Regions from separate parts of the Lentibacillus daqui genome, predicted to be linked through region 2. Evidence: predicted binding sites of a transcription regulator. Region 2 holds the regulator's gene; the other holds the start of a gene.
The links. The regulator LexA, encoded in region 2, represses DNA repair genes until DNA is damaged. The targets are predictions, from matches to a motif close to CGAACATATGTTCG.
Positions count from the first base shown of each region.

Region 1 (7,644 bases), 710 kb from region 2:
GCGAAGGGCCAAAGCAAAAGAACAAGAAAAGGCACAAAAGCCCCGGACAAGTGCAAATGCAAATACAACGAGTACTAGCAGTAATACCAGTAAGAGCAGCAGCTCTGAAAACATCCAAACTGGTGGTAGTGGCAAATTAGCGTGGCCGGCAAACGGACGGCTATCATCAGGCTACGGAGCGAGAAGTTTTGGCTATCACTACGGCGTCGATATTGCCAATTCTACTGGTACACCAATCCATGCTTCTGAATCGGGTACCGTAACCCGGGCTGAGCGTTCGGATAGCTACGGAAATGTGGTATATGTCTACCATCCACATCTTAACCTGACAACGGTTTATGCACATATGTCAAGTTTGTCCGTTAGTTATGGTGATCATGTTAACGCTGGTCAGCAGATAGGTTTAATGGGCAATACAGGACAATCGTTTGGAAGTCATTGTCACTTTGAAGTTCATGAGGGACAATGGAGCTACCGTAGCGGTGTCGACCCAATGCCATATTTACAATAACCATCTCGTTATGAATCTGGAAAACTTGTATCGAGCTCCAATCGGTGGATTTCATGATTTGACTCAATCAAGCATAGGCTATATATTAAAGGCATCGCACATTACGGTGTGATGCTTTTTTGATAGGAAAATGAACAGGCCAATCTTGGAACGCTAATAGAATAGGTCGGCTAGTCTGTTTGACGAATGTACATGAGAATGTTTAATATTTTATAGATAAGAACCACCAATCCAAAAATGATTAATTGGGGTGAGATGATGAAGTTTAAAAAACAGCATATACTTATTTTAGCTTTAGCGCTTATTCTCGCTTTTGTCGGGGGTTTTGCAGGAGTGAAACTGGCACAACCGCATCAGGCGAAGGAAAATAGCGAAACCAATTTGGACACGCCATCTACTGCAAGTGGCAATACCGAAGTACCGGAAAATATGGATAAAGTGGAACAGGCTTTTCAATTAATTAAAGAGAATTATTTAGAGGATGTAAAGGATCAAGATTTAATTGACGGCGCTGTTAAGGGAATGCTAAAAACATTGGATGACCCTTACAGTACATATATGGATGCCGAAACGATGAAAGGCTTTAACGAAACCATAGAATCATCTTTTGAGGGTATTGGTGCTGAAGTAAGCTTGAAAAATGGAAAGGTCACCATCATCGCTCCGATCAAAGATTCACCTGCTGAAGATGCTGGATTACGACCTAATGATCAGGTTTTAAAGGTGAATGATGAGAGTGTCGAAGGATTGGAACTATATGAAGCCGTGGAAAAAATACGCGGGAAGAAAGGTTCCAAAGTTGTCTTGAAAGTACAACGACCCGGTGTTTCTGACCCGTTTGATGTAACCCTTGTACGTGATGACATCCCCGTTGAGACCGTGAATGCGGATGTTAAGAAAATGAACGGAAAAAAAACCGGCATACTAGAAATTACCACATTCTCGGAGAATACAGCGAAGGAATTTGATGAGCAATTAACGAAACTGGAAAAGCAGGGAATCGAGGGTCTGGTTATTGATGTTCGGGGTAACCCCGGCGGATTATTTGATGCAGTCCAGGATATTTTGAAAATGTTCATTCCGAAAGACCTGCCATATGTCCAGATTGAGGATCAAAATGGTGAAAAGACACCATATTACTCAGATCTGAAAAAGAAAAAAGATTACCCAATTAGTGTTATAGTTGATGAGGGGAGTGCCTCAGCTTCGGAAATTCTGGCGGTGGCGATGAAAGAGGCTGGATATGATGTCGTGGGAACGAAAAGCTTCGGAAAAGGAACCGTGCAACAAGCAGTTCCTATGGGGGATGGAAGCACCATTAAACTAACCTTTTATAAATGGCTTTCCCCTAAAGGAAATTGGATTCACGACAAAGGAGTTGAGCCAACGATTAAGGAAAAGCAGCCAAATTATTTTTATTCAAACCCGATCAAGGTCAAAAAACCACTTGCCTACAACCATACGGGTGAAAACATTAAGAACATACAAATCATGTTATCGGGATTGAACTATGATACTGGCCGTGATGATGGATACTTTAATAAACAGACAGAGCAAGCAGTCAAGGCGTTTCAACAGGACAACGATTTAAAACAAACAGGCAAGGTTGATGAAAAAACCGCAGAACTGATTGAAGCACAAATTATTGATCATATTCGCGAAGGTGATGACGATCAGCAAATGAAAAAGGCCTTGCAGGAACTGTATAAATAAGATAGTAAATCCGCGGAAAAGCCCGCGGATTTGTTGTGTTCAAAATATCGTATCATGGTAAAATAAAAGGAGTATGTACAAAACAGAAATAATGCCAGTTGACATGCTTGAAAAGACGTACATAATTGTTATGTGAAGAAGGTGATTAAATTGGCTGAAGCATGGTTATTCGAATTGGTCAAGGGAATTGGCAAATTGTTTTTAAATCCGCTTCTGTATTGGGCGGTTATACTAGTTGTTTTAAGTGGAATATCCAGAGTCAAAAAGGAACGAAGCAATTTTGGTATAAAAGTATTTGATGTGTTTGCGGAATGGCAAAACACATGGCGGATATCGCTTGTATCCGGTTTGGTTGTTTCCGTAGTATGTTTAGGGTTGGGAGTAATCTTTTCTTATGAGACTGTTATTCTATTAAGTCTGGTAAGTATTGTGCTTAGTGTCGCATTAAAATTCACCTATCTTTCTCCAAGTTACACTATTGGAATAACGTTTTTATTGCTATTATTTATTCCCCTGCTAACGGACGAAATCCCGTTCATTCACGGCAACGATTTATTTTCGGCTGTAAATTTCACCGGATTAGCGCTTTTATTGGGGTTATTGTTATTGGTCGAAGGGATCCAGGTGAACCATGTAAATCGAAATGAATCATTTCCCGAGCTGGTAATGAGCAAACGTGGTAAGTGGGTAGGGCAACACCACTTGAAAAAAATGAGCATCATCCCATTCTTTGTATTAATACCTTCCGGGGCGATTACCCCATTTGCTTCATTTTGGCCGACTATTTCAATTGGCGCAGACTCGTATAGTATATTACTGGTGCCTTTTCTACTTGGGTTTGATCATATTGTAAAAGGACATGCCCCTTATCAGGTAAAAAGAAAATTGGCCACTTCCATTGGGATGCTTGGTGTATTGGTATTATTACTTGCTGTGGGGAGTTTATTTATTACATGGCTGTCACTTACTGCTGTTATTATAGCTATTTTGGGCAGAGAATATATTCGTTATAAACACCAAGTATATGATAATAAAAGCAATCCATATTTTCATATGGAGAAAAATGGATTAAAGGTGTTGGGAGTCATTCCTGGTTCGCCGGCTGACCAAGTTGGTGTGTTAACCGGGGAGACGATTTATAAGGTTAATGGACAACGTGTCAATCAAGTGGCCGACTTTTATCGTGCATTACAGACTAGTGGTGCATACTTCAAAATGGACGTAATTGACGATGGCGGAGAGATTCGTTTTGTACAACACGCCTTTTACCAGCACGATCATCATGAATTGGGAATTTTGTTTGCCAAAGAAAAATATCGGCTGTCTGAGAGAAAGAGAAATAAAGACTCGAATGTGAAGCAAGAATAGAATCCATGTCATAAACCTTGATAGGCACATGTTCATGACTGGTATATCCTCAGGTTGGAAATACTAATATTAAACTTCTTAAGCAAAAAAATCGAATACTCGTTCGTTTGTATGTTAAAATAATTAAATATCTATGGTAAACTAATGAGAGAGAATATAGATCGGAGGCTTGCCTTATGGAAAATCAGTTTGATCTGGTGGCGAACTATGAGCCACAGGGTGATCAGCCAAAAGCTATTGAAGAATTAGTGCAAAAAATACTGGCTGGTCAACGGCATCAGACTTTACTTGGGGCGACGGGTACAGGGAAAACATTTACGGCATCCAATGTAATCAAGGAAATCAATCGTCCGACACTGGTTATTGCCCATAATAAAACTTTGGCAGGGCAGCTATACAGTGAGTTTAAGGAATATTTCCCGAACAACGCAGTAGAGTACTTTGTCAGTTTTTATGATTACTATCAACCAGAGGCATATGTCCCATCATCTGATACATTTATTGAAAAAGATGCAAGTATAAATGATGAAATAGATAAATTGCGACACTCTGCAACGTCGGCATTATTTGAACGAAATGATGTTTTAATTGTTGCCAGTGTATCATGCATATTTGGTTTGGGGTCCCCGGACGAATATGGCAGTCAGGTATTATCATTACGCATGGGTATGGAAAAAGACCGCGATCAATTATTACGTGAATTGGTTGATATCCAATATGCCAGAAATGATATTGACTTTAAACGTGGGACATTTCGCGTGCGTGGTGATTCCGTCGAAGTTATCCCCGCATCGCATGAAGAGCATTGTCTGCGTATTGAATTCTTCGGTGATGAGATTGACCGTATTCGCGAGGTCGATGCCTTGACTGGTGAAATCATTGGGGATCGGGAACATGTTGCTATTTTCCCGGCGTCCCACTATGTAACCCGTGAAGGAAAACTGAAAATGGCTATGGAAAGTATCCGGCAAGAACTGGACGAACGTTTAAAAGAATTACGTGATGACAATAAATTGCTGGAAGCACAGCGTCTGGAGCAGCGAACCAACTATGATCTTGAAATGATGCAGGAGATGGGTTTTTGCTCCGGTATTGAAAACTACTCCCGTCATTTGGCATTGCGGGAACCTGGATCAACACCATACACATTGCTTGATTATTTTCCCGAGGACTATTTAACCATTATTGATGAATCCCATGTTACATTACCGCAAATCAGAGGAATGTATAACGGAGACAGAGCAAGGAAACAGGTTTTAATTGATCATGGATTCCGTCTTCCATCAGCGCTCGATAACCGGCCGTTGACATTTGAAGAATTCGAAAAGCTGTCCAACCAGCTCATTTTTGTATCAGCAACCCCCGGGCCATATGAAATGGAACACTCATCGGTTGTGACCGAGCAGATCATTCGACCAACAGGACTTTTGGATCCAGAAATTAAGGTGCGTCCGATTAAGGGGCAAATTGATGATTTAATTGGCGAAATTAATACCCGGGCTGAACGTAATGAACGGGTGCTTGTGACAACGCTGACCAAGAAAATGTCGGAGGATTTGACCGATTATTTAAAGGAAATCGGGATCAAAGTTGCTTACCTGCATTCGGAGATTAAGACACTGGAGCGAATTGAAATTATTCGTGATTTGCGTGTGGGTAAATACGATGTTCTCGTTGGCATTAACTTGTTACGTGAAGGACTAGACATACCTGAAGTATCGCTTGTAGCTATTTTGGATGCTGATAAAGAAGGATTTTTACGGTCAGAGCGTTCTCTGATTCAAACCATGGGGCGGGCAGCCAGAAACGAAAATGGTATGGTAGTGATGTATGCCGATAACATTACCAATTCCATGCAGGCTGCCATTGATGAAACGAATCGTCGCCGTGAAAAACAAATGGCGTATAATAAAGAACATCATATTACACCGAAAACGATTCGCAAAGAAGTACGTGATGTTATTCAGGCTACAGTTGCTGCGGAAGATCAGGAAACATATAACGCAGAGGGAACCAACCTGACAAAATTGCCTAAGAAAGACAAGGAAAAGGCAATCGAGAATATGGAAAAAGAAATGAAAGAAGCTGCCAAAGCGCTTGATTTTGAAAGGGCCGCAGAACTGCGCGATATTGTACTGGAGCTAAAAGCAGAAGTATCATAAGAACAAAGGCGTAAGCACCCGGTTAGCGGCGTATGTGCTGGACTGAACCGTAGGAGATAAAGGAAACATGCCTCTGCAAAAGGGGTATGCCGACGTTGGCCGCAAAGGCCGTTTTTAGTCGGCCTTCCTTTACCCCGAGTCGATGTTGACTTATCGTACGAAGGTGAAGGAAGCACACTAGCCGCTGGGTGCTGGAGCCGGACGGGGCTCGCCTTGTCCCAAGCAGAGTAGAGCGCAAATTTTTATGCTTCTTTTCTATAATTAAAATGGAAGGATGACGAGTTCATCATGCCTAGTAAAGCTATACAAATAAAAGGTGCCAGAGCACATAATTTAAAAAACATCGACATTTCTATTCCAAAGAACAAACTTGTCGTTCTGACCGGCCTATCCGGATCCGGAAAATCATCGCTTGCCTTTGACACGATCTATGCTGAAGGTCAGCGTCGTTATGTGGAATCATTATCGGCATATGCCAGACAATTCCTGGGACAAATGGACAAACCGGATGTGGATGCCATTGAAGGGCTTTCTCCGGCCATTTCCATTGATCAAAAAACAACCAGCCGGAATCCACGGTCGACGGTAGGAACTGTTACGGAAATTTATGATTACTTGCGCTTGCTGTTTGCCCGGGTAGGACGGCCAACCTGTCCAAAGCACGGAATCGAAATCAGCTCGCAAACCGTACAACAAATGGTTGATCGGATTTTGGAATACCCAGAGCGTACCAAAATGCAGATATTGGCACCAGTTGTTTCCGGTCGCAAAGGGGAACATGTGAAAATCTTTGAACAACTAAAACAAGAAGGTTATGTACGGATTCGCGTAGACGGTGAGATGCGGGAAGTTGCTGATGAATTTAAATTGGAAAAGAATAAAAAACATTCCATTGAGGTTGTTGTTGATCGGATTGTTGTAAAAGATGGCGTGGCCGGGAGACTTAGTGATTCGATTGAAACAGCACTGGAACTTGGGGAAGGAAACATTATTGTTGATGTTATCGGTGACGAAGAACTTAAATTCAGTGAAAACCATGCCTGCCCGATTTGCGGTTTTTCCATCAGTGAACTGGAACCACGTTTGTTTTCATTCAACAGTCCCTATGGTGCCTGCCCAACCTGTGATGGTTTGGGAACCAATTTGGTTGTTGACATCGATCTGGTTATTCCGGATTGGGAGAAAACACTGAATGAACATGCTATCGCCGCCTGGGAACCAATTAGTTCGCAATATTATCCCCAGCTTTTGAAAAGTGTTTGTACCCATTATGGAATTGATATGGATGTACCGGTGAAAAATTTGTCCAAACAGCAAATGGACATTATTTTATATGGCAGTGGCAAAGAACGCATCCATTTCCATTTTGTCAATGATTTTGGTAAAGTTCGTGATAACGAAATTATGTTTGAAGGGGTCGTAAACAATATTGCCCGACGATATAGGGAGACATCGTCAGACTTCATTCGAGAAACATTGGAAAAATACATGACCCACAAAGATTGTCCGACGTGTCATGGATACCGGCTAAAGGAAGAAGCACTTGCCGTATTGATTAATGGCCTTCATATCAGTCAGGTTACCGATTTTTCGATTACCGAGGCAAGTCAATTCTTTGGCACGCTGGAGTTAACGGAAAAGGAAGAAAAAATTGCCCGGATGATTTTAAAAGAAATTAGTAATCGGCTGACCTTCTTGAACAATGTAGGTCTGGATTATTTAACATTGTCACGTGCTGCCGGAACTTTGTCAGGCGGAGAAGCTCAGCGGATTCGCCTGGCTACACAAATTGGTTCCGCGTTAACAGGTGTGTTATACGTATTGGATGAACCATCGATTGGGTTACATCAACGGGATAATGACCGATTAATTGGAACGTTAAAGCAAATG
Region 1 covers NZ_CP114176.1:1,233,475-1,241,118, forward strand. The annotation lists gene O2S85_RS06240 (murein hydrolase activator EnvC family protein) at 1-511, shown strand, start outside; gene O2S85_RS06245 (S41 family peptidase) at 770-2,224, shown strand; gene O2S85_RS06250 (PDZ domain-containing protein) at 2,357-3,592, shown strand; gene uvrB (excinuclease ABC subunit UvrB) at 3,769-5,754, shown strand; gene uvrA (excinuclease ABC subunit UvrA) at 6,043-7,644, shown strand, end outside.
Region 1: uvrB (excinuclease ABC subunit UvrB) is a predicted target of LexA. The motif match lies at 3,685-3,698, and genes of this name have one in related genera.

Region 2 (7,644 bases):
TATAAACAAGGGTTAAAACATGAGCCATTGGTAATCGGCTTGTTGAATGGCTTCTTCAACCTGTCCATGAAAACTAAGTAAGATGATCTTATTAAAATTTGATTGAATACTGATTAAAAATTCTAAAAAAAATAAGCGGCAACCCTTTATATAATTTACCGTTAAGCAGTTGACCAAATCCAGGAAGGGCTATGCTCCAAACAACTTTTCCATAGGGCAAAAAGAGCATCAAAGATCCATTTTTGGTGGTTCCTCAAGCCATCCCTTAGACATCATGAAACCAACACCTTCTCGTGTGTATTCAAATACATCTTTTGCTTGTACCCCTGTTTTTGGTATCAAGTCATTACGCCATAACAAAGCACTACTAAAACCCAGACCTCCCAGACCTATACCAGCCAAAAGATAATTGCAAAACATCATGAGTCTTTCTGAAAATGGAGCTATGGTTGAATTGGTAACTGTTCCTCCGGGTGTAGCAGGGGGTTGAATATTATTTTGTAGAAAGATATCTCCATTTTCTTTTAAAATTTCTTTTGAAAGTTCCATGCCTTTTGTAAAATACTTTTGCACTTCCTTATCATTGGCACATTGAGCAAAACCTTGCAATAATTGCATTCCTGTAATATTGGATTCAATTGATCGATACAATACGCCGAATTCAACAGTATTTAATGGTCGCTTATAACCCAAAATGTTGGTGCCCTTCATGTATTGTTTATCAGTTATGAAATCAACTGACTTTGGCATGGCGACATAATTCGGACGCGGCAGTATCGACTTTTTAAGAAGATATTGTGTAAACAAATTATAATATGTCTCTGTTATTACGGTAACTTGATTATAAAAATTAATAATGTCTTCCCTATACGATATTGTTAAATGAAGTGCATACAACCCCGTACTAATTTCCTTTAGAACCCGGCTGAACATAATATCAAAGCCATTTTCCCATAACTTTGGTGCTTCTAGATTGACATCCTCTTTGGTGAAGCCTTCCGGACATGCTGCCCCTTCATTTTCAAACATGGCTTTCATTTCGGCAACCTTTGGATGAAGTTGTTCCCACAATCCTGACATTAGGTTTTTGGCTTCTTCATCATCGGCTTTCTCAATGAAATACTCCAACATTCGCAAAATCAGTGTCTTTTTTTGGTATGTCAACCATAGTGAACCCAGTTCAGCGGAACTCATTTTGGGTTGATTAGTCAATATATAAACCTCCAAAATACGTATTTTAAACGTATTTTCTCCCTCACATCGACATTTATGCACCAACGACAATAGGTTAAAGGAAAATTAAATATTATAAGCTACAAAAAGGGACGACTGATCTTGCCCCGAATCAGCCATCCCATCTAGGGGTTCCAATTGCAGTATATGTATCAGCGAGTATGTTTAATTCGAAATTATTGCTACGATGCATTGTTTGTTATTGTGCCCCAAAACATGCCTCATTCATGCCTCGAAGTTTTCGGAATCAAATGTTCTACTTTGATAAGATAGATGAACCGCCCCCCCTTAAATACAGGGTTAAAAAAGTCTAATACTGTAGATTCTGCACGATTGTTCATCCATGGGAGCGGAAACAGTATTTGTCCGACTATTAATGAAATGCGAAAATGACCGTTATATTTAACGGTCATTTTCGTGTATCCTGAAAAATTATTCGGTTATACGAGAGTCAATCTTACTAACAGATTTTTTTCTATTTTTAAATGTCACCCATGAAGTTTTTAATGAAGCATAGGTGCCCACGGCTGCCGCGCTATAAAAGCCACCCATAAAAAAGCCGGCCCATAAGTCATGTCTGTGACTATAAAAAATAGAAATGGAAAACCCGAGGATCGATGCAATCGTCGGGAAATACTGCCGAGGTATCGGAAATATTTTAAATAGCTGTGTGATAATAACGATCAGTGGCACAGCAATAACGCCATCCCAAAAATTTGTATGTATCACCGGAAATCCCATATTGTTGTCTCCTAACATGAATGATATGATCTTTTGCAGTTTGAGTTAAGTTTTTGTTTATTTGAAGAAAATATGTAATTAAAAGAGGATGTTCAAAAAGTCCGGTAAAAATGACATGCCCCTGCAAAAAGGGTATGCCGACGCCTGAGCGCAAGCCCGTTTTTAGTCGGCCTTCCTTTGAAGAAGCTCGTTGGCTTGCTTTTCCGCTCCTCATGTACCTTTTATGTACACTCCGGTGCTCGAAGCTACGCCGCCTAGAACTTCTCGGTCATTTTTATCCTCCTTTTTGAACATGCACTAAAATAATGATTAGTGGAAATAAAGAACGTCAAAAAATAGATTGTCTCATATATCATACATCCATTCATTACAAGCAGGGGATTCTGCAAACGTTCCAAAACGATGAATTACATGGTAGAATAAACATATCCGTTTTTTAAAACCGGTTGCTGGAATGGGGGATGCAAGGTGAGGCAAAAAATAGCTACAATAGCATTCATGTTGTTGATGTTTTTTGCAATAGGTCAATCGATGTACATGACATCACAAATAGATGTAAGCTCAATTGATGAGCCGGCAATTGGTGCAGCAACTACCGTATCAGATATCAACGCCGCTCATATAACGGAAACTCCTACACTCCCGGTTGTGCACGAATATAAAACGGATTTAATTTCTCATCCTTACAAAACGATTGTATATTATCCTGCACCTATCATCCGTTCATTCCATTTTCTCCCCCATGATATGGAATCGTATGGGTTTTTGGACGTAAAGAAGTATCAATCAAATTACCTCTCCTGATACGAAATCAAATCTTAACTTGGTGCTTTTAGCTTTCTGCCAGGATTAAGTTTTTATTGTTTATTCATGATATGTATCAAGTATGGAGGGTAATAATTATGAAAAAGAACAAACCATATTGGAAAGAATCGCTCGAATGTTATTTGTTTGTTACAATAACCATGATCCTGTTTGTTGCAGGTATTGTTGTAAGTGGTCAATTAACAGGAACGGATTGGATTGGTTTGTTAAAATAGTATTGTAGTAAGACCCCTTGATACATTGATAACGTATCAAGGGGTCTTTTTAATGAATGTTCCGATACAATCCAATTACTTTACCCAAAAGCGTTACATTTTGATAGATTAACGGTTCCATTGTTGCATTTTCCGGTTGCAGGCGGATATGGTCTTTTTCCTTGAAAAATCGTTTAACTGTTGCTTCATCCTCATCAGTCATGGCTACCACAATGTCACCGTTTTGGGCAGTGTTTTGTTGTTTGACGATGACTTTATCCCCATCCAATATACCGGCTTCAATCATACTTTCCCCTTCGATGACCAGCACATATAAACTCTCATCCGGTCCTGCGCTTGAACTTGGCAGTGGAATGAACTCTTCAATATTTTCGACTGCAGTAATCGGGATACCAGCTGTAACTTTACCAATAACCGGAGCATATCGCGCTTCATCTTTTGGAATATTGTTTTCTTCAAATGGATCTAAAATTTCAATGGCCCTTGGTTTGGTAGGGTCACGTCGAATATAACCTTTACTTTCAATTCTTGCCAAATGGCCGTGAACTGTTGAACTCGATGCAAGCCCAACAGCACCTGCTATTTCGCGGACAGATGGCGGATACCCTTTCTTGTTAACCTCATCTTTAATGAAATCCAGGATCATCTGTTGTCTTTTGGACAGCTTGGTCATGGAACTAACTCCTCTCGCATAGGATTTATTAATACTAGTTTATCATTGTAGTATAAATTTATCAAACATTCGTTCGAAAAAATGTTGACAAGATCGTATGTTCTGATATAAACTAATTATTAACTACAGCGAACAATAGTTCTTATTTGTTGAGAAGGAGCGGATTGATATGTTTGAAAAACTTACCAAGACCGATGTATTCTATTTAGTGACTTTTGCTTTCACATTAGGGTTTTTATATTTTTCCCTAATTATGAGTGCATAGGTTATAATAAAGGATGAAGGTGTTTTTAAGTGAGGGCGATTCTATACTGCCGGATTAGTACGAATAAGGAGACACAGGAAACATCATTAAACAGGCAAAAACAAGAGCTTTTACAACTTGCAAAAGCTTATGATTTTTCGGTTGTTCAAGTCATTGCAGAACAGGCAAGTGGATATGCAATTGATCGGGACGGTATATTTCAATTGCTTGACCTCTTTTCAGCCGACAAGGCAGATTGTTTACTCATTCAAGATGAAACGAGGTTGGGGAGAGGCAATACGAAAATCGCTTTATTTCACCAGTTAAGCAAACTCAACATTTCTATTTATACGGCGATTCATGGGGGACAGCTGGAACTGTCGGAATCAGATTCCATGGTTCTAAAGATTGTTGGTATTGTCGAGGAATACCAGCGCCAGATCCACAATAGCAAAATTAAACGTGGCATGAGAAAGGCAATCAGTGAAGGGTATGATCCGAGTAAAAATCTGACCAATCGAAATCAGGCACCAGGACGGGAACGAAAAACTTTTCCAATTGAAGAAGTAATACGGTTACGGCAAAAGAAGCTAACTTTTGAAGAAATCGCTCATACATTAAACGGGATGGGATATTCCGTCTCCAAAGCAACGGTACATAGAAGGTATAAGGAGCATCTCAACACTTGAAAGTACTTGCCAGGAAGGGTATGATGGGAAACCAAGGACATGTAGGTTTGTCCTTGGTTCTTACATGCTTTGGAGGAGGATCTCTTTTATGATATCAAAAGAAAAGCTGAATCGAATTAATGAATTGGCTCATAAAGCGAAAACAGCAGGATTAACTGATAAAGAGCAAAAAGAACGTCAAGCGCTAAGACAGGAATATTTGCAAAACGTCCGTAAATCGTTTAAAAACCAGTTAAAATCAATGACAGTTGTGGATCCTGCAGGTAATGACGTGACTCCGCAAAAATTACGTGATATGCAAGAGCGAGAAAAGAAGCACTAATTAACATGATAAAACGTGTTCAAAAAAGGACAAAGAGGATCGGGCACTTAGTCTGGGTCCTTTAATGCAAAGGTCACTTGGACTTTTTGAACATCCCCTTATACTTGTGAGAATATGAACTTCATTATAGAATAGGAAGAGATACAATTATTTGTAGAAACGGAAGGAGAGCACGCATGTCAAAAAATGTAGAACAATTATCCATTAATACAATACGTACATTAGCAATTGATGCCATTGAGAATGCTAATTCCGGCCATCCTGGTTTGCCAATGGGTGCAGCACCGATGGCATATACATTATGGACTGATTTTATGAATCATAACCCGAAACATTCAAAATGGTTTAACCGCGATCGTTTTGTTCTTTCAGCAGGACATGGTTCAATGCTGTTATATGGTTTATTACATTTATCCGGCTATGATGTATCCATCGATGATTTAAAAGGTTTTCGTCAGTGGGGCTCCAAAACACCGGGACATCCGGAAGTCCATCATACAGACGGTGTAGAAGCAACAACAGGCCCATTAGGACAAGGAATTGCCATGTCGGTTGGTATGGCAATGGCTGAAGCACATCTGGCAGCCACTTATAATAAAGATGATTTTGATATAATCGATCATTATACTTACGCATTAGTCAGTGATGGCGATCTGATGGAAGGCATTTCACATGAAGCAGCATCTTTAGCCGGACATCTTCGTTTAGGTAAATTAATTGCTCTATATGATTCGAATGATATTTCCCTGGACGGTGAACTAAACCGCTCCTTTTCCGATAATACCCAAGAGCGTTTTAAAGCGTATGGCTGGCATGTGATGACGGTAGAGGATGGTAATGATGTGAATGCGTTGCGGCAGGCAATTACCGAGGCGAAGGAAATTACCGATCAGCCAACGTTAATTGAGGTTAAAACTGTTATCGGGTATGGAGCACCGAATAAATCAAATTCCGCAGCTTCTCACGGCGCTCCACTCGGTTCCGATGAAGCAAAATTAACGAAAGAATTTTATCAGTGGGAGCATGACGCATTCCACGTTCCAGAAGAAGTGTACGCCGACTTTAATGAAAAAATCGTTAAAAAAGGTGAAAAAACAGAACAAGCTTGGAATGACCTATTTGCTAAATATAAAGAAGTATATCCTGAATTGGCTGATCAACTTGAGAAAGCGATGAAAGGTGAGTTGCCTGCAAATTGGGATAAAGATCTTCCAGTATATGAACCGGGAAAAGATAAATTGGCTACAAGGGCTTCTTCTGGAGAGGTGTTAAACGCGATTGCCAAATCCGTACCATATTTCTTTGGCGGAAGTGCTGATTTAGCCGGTTCCAATAAGACAACGATAAAAGAAGAAGCGGATTTTTCGCGTAATGATTATGCGGGACGCAATATTTGGTTTGGTGTTCGGGAACACGCAATGGCAGCAGCTTTGAACGGAATGGCATTACATGGCGGATTGAAAGTATTTGCCGGCACATTCTTTGTGTTTAGTGACTATTTACGTCCAGCTGTTCGTCTGGCATCGATTATGCATATGCCGGTAACATATGTATTCACTCATGATTCGATTGCAGTTGGGGAAGATGGTCCGACGCATGAACCGATCGAACAATTGGCTGCGATGCGAGCTATGCCAGGACTTTCTTTAATCCGGCCGGCAGATGGTAATGAAACACAAGCTGCATGGCGTCTGGCACTCGAATCACATGATCAGCCAACGGCTCTTGTGCTGACAAGACAGGGATTGCCAACCCTGGAAGGTACAAAAGAACGTGCGTATGAAGGTGTTAAGAAAGGTGCATATGTGATCAGTAAAGCAACCAAGGATACACCAGATGCGCTACTGCTTGCAACCGGTTCAGAAGTGCAATTGGCTGTCGAAGCAAAGGAGACGTTACAAGCAAAAGGCATTGACGTAAGTGTTGTCAGCATGCCTTCATGGGATCGTTTCGAACAACAAGATGATGCATATAAGAACGAAGTCATTCCAAAAGATGTAAAAGCTCGTATTGGCATCGAAATGGCCTCCGCATTTGGCTGGGATCGTTATGTCGGTGATCATGGAACAGTACTTGGCATTGACCGTTTTGGTGCCTCCGCAAAAGGGGAAACAGTCATTGAAGAATATGGGTTTACAGTTAACCGTGTTGTTGAGGAAGTCGAAAAACTAGTAAAATAAATAGCGAAAGTAAAAACAGGTAACCTGCTTTTGTGCCGGGGTACCTGTTTTTTTAATCTTTCCTCTACTTTTATGCCGCTCGACAAAACTAGTATTATTTTGCTTCACGGATTGACATTATTTTCATAGAGCGTGCGTATAATAGAATAAAAGAGGAGGGATTTCATTGGGACATTATTCGATCTATTGGATCAAGAAAGAATTTGCCTATCGATATTTCCATAACAGTGGCATATTATATCGTTTTTTTAAGGAGTATAAGAATCATGCAGAAGATGCGGATCTTCACAAACAATACCATTTTATAACCAATGCTTTTTCCACCGCCTCATTGGTAACCCACTTAAAACGTAACTTGCAACCACAGCAAACACTTATCGACCATGGTACGTATGTGGAAATAAGCGGTGAATCGTCACATATTGTTTTACATATGTACGAAAAACAGATAAACTTTCGGTGTGACACTTTACACGATGCGGAAGATTTATTGTTCCCGGCGCTTCGAACATTTTATCCGTT
Region 2 covers NZ_CP114176.1:1,943,246-1,950,889, reverse strand. The annotation lists partial or broken gene O2S85_RS18910 (hypothetical protein) at 1-229, opposite strand, end outside; gene O2S85_RS09900 (DUF3231 family protein) at 229-1,212, opposite strand; gene O2S85_RS09895 (hypothetical protein) at 1,666-1,974, opposite strand; gene O2S85_RS09890 (hypothetical protein) at 2,443-2,778, shown strand; gene O2S85_RS09885 (hypothetical protein) at 2,877-3,014, shown strand; gene lexA (transcriptional repressor LexA) at 3,064-3,687, opposite strand; gene O2S85_RS09875 (YneB family resolvase-like protein) at 3,982-4,620, shown strand; gene O2S85_RS09870 (DUF896 domain-containing protein) at 4,709-4,942, shown strand; gene tkt (transketolase) at 5,119-7,122, shown strand; gene sirA (sporulation inhibitor of replication protein SirA) at 7,289-7,644, shown strand, end outside.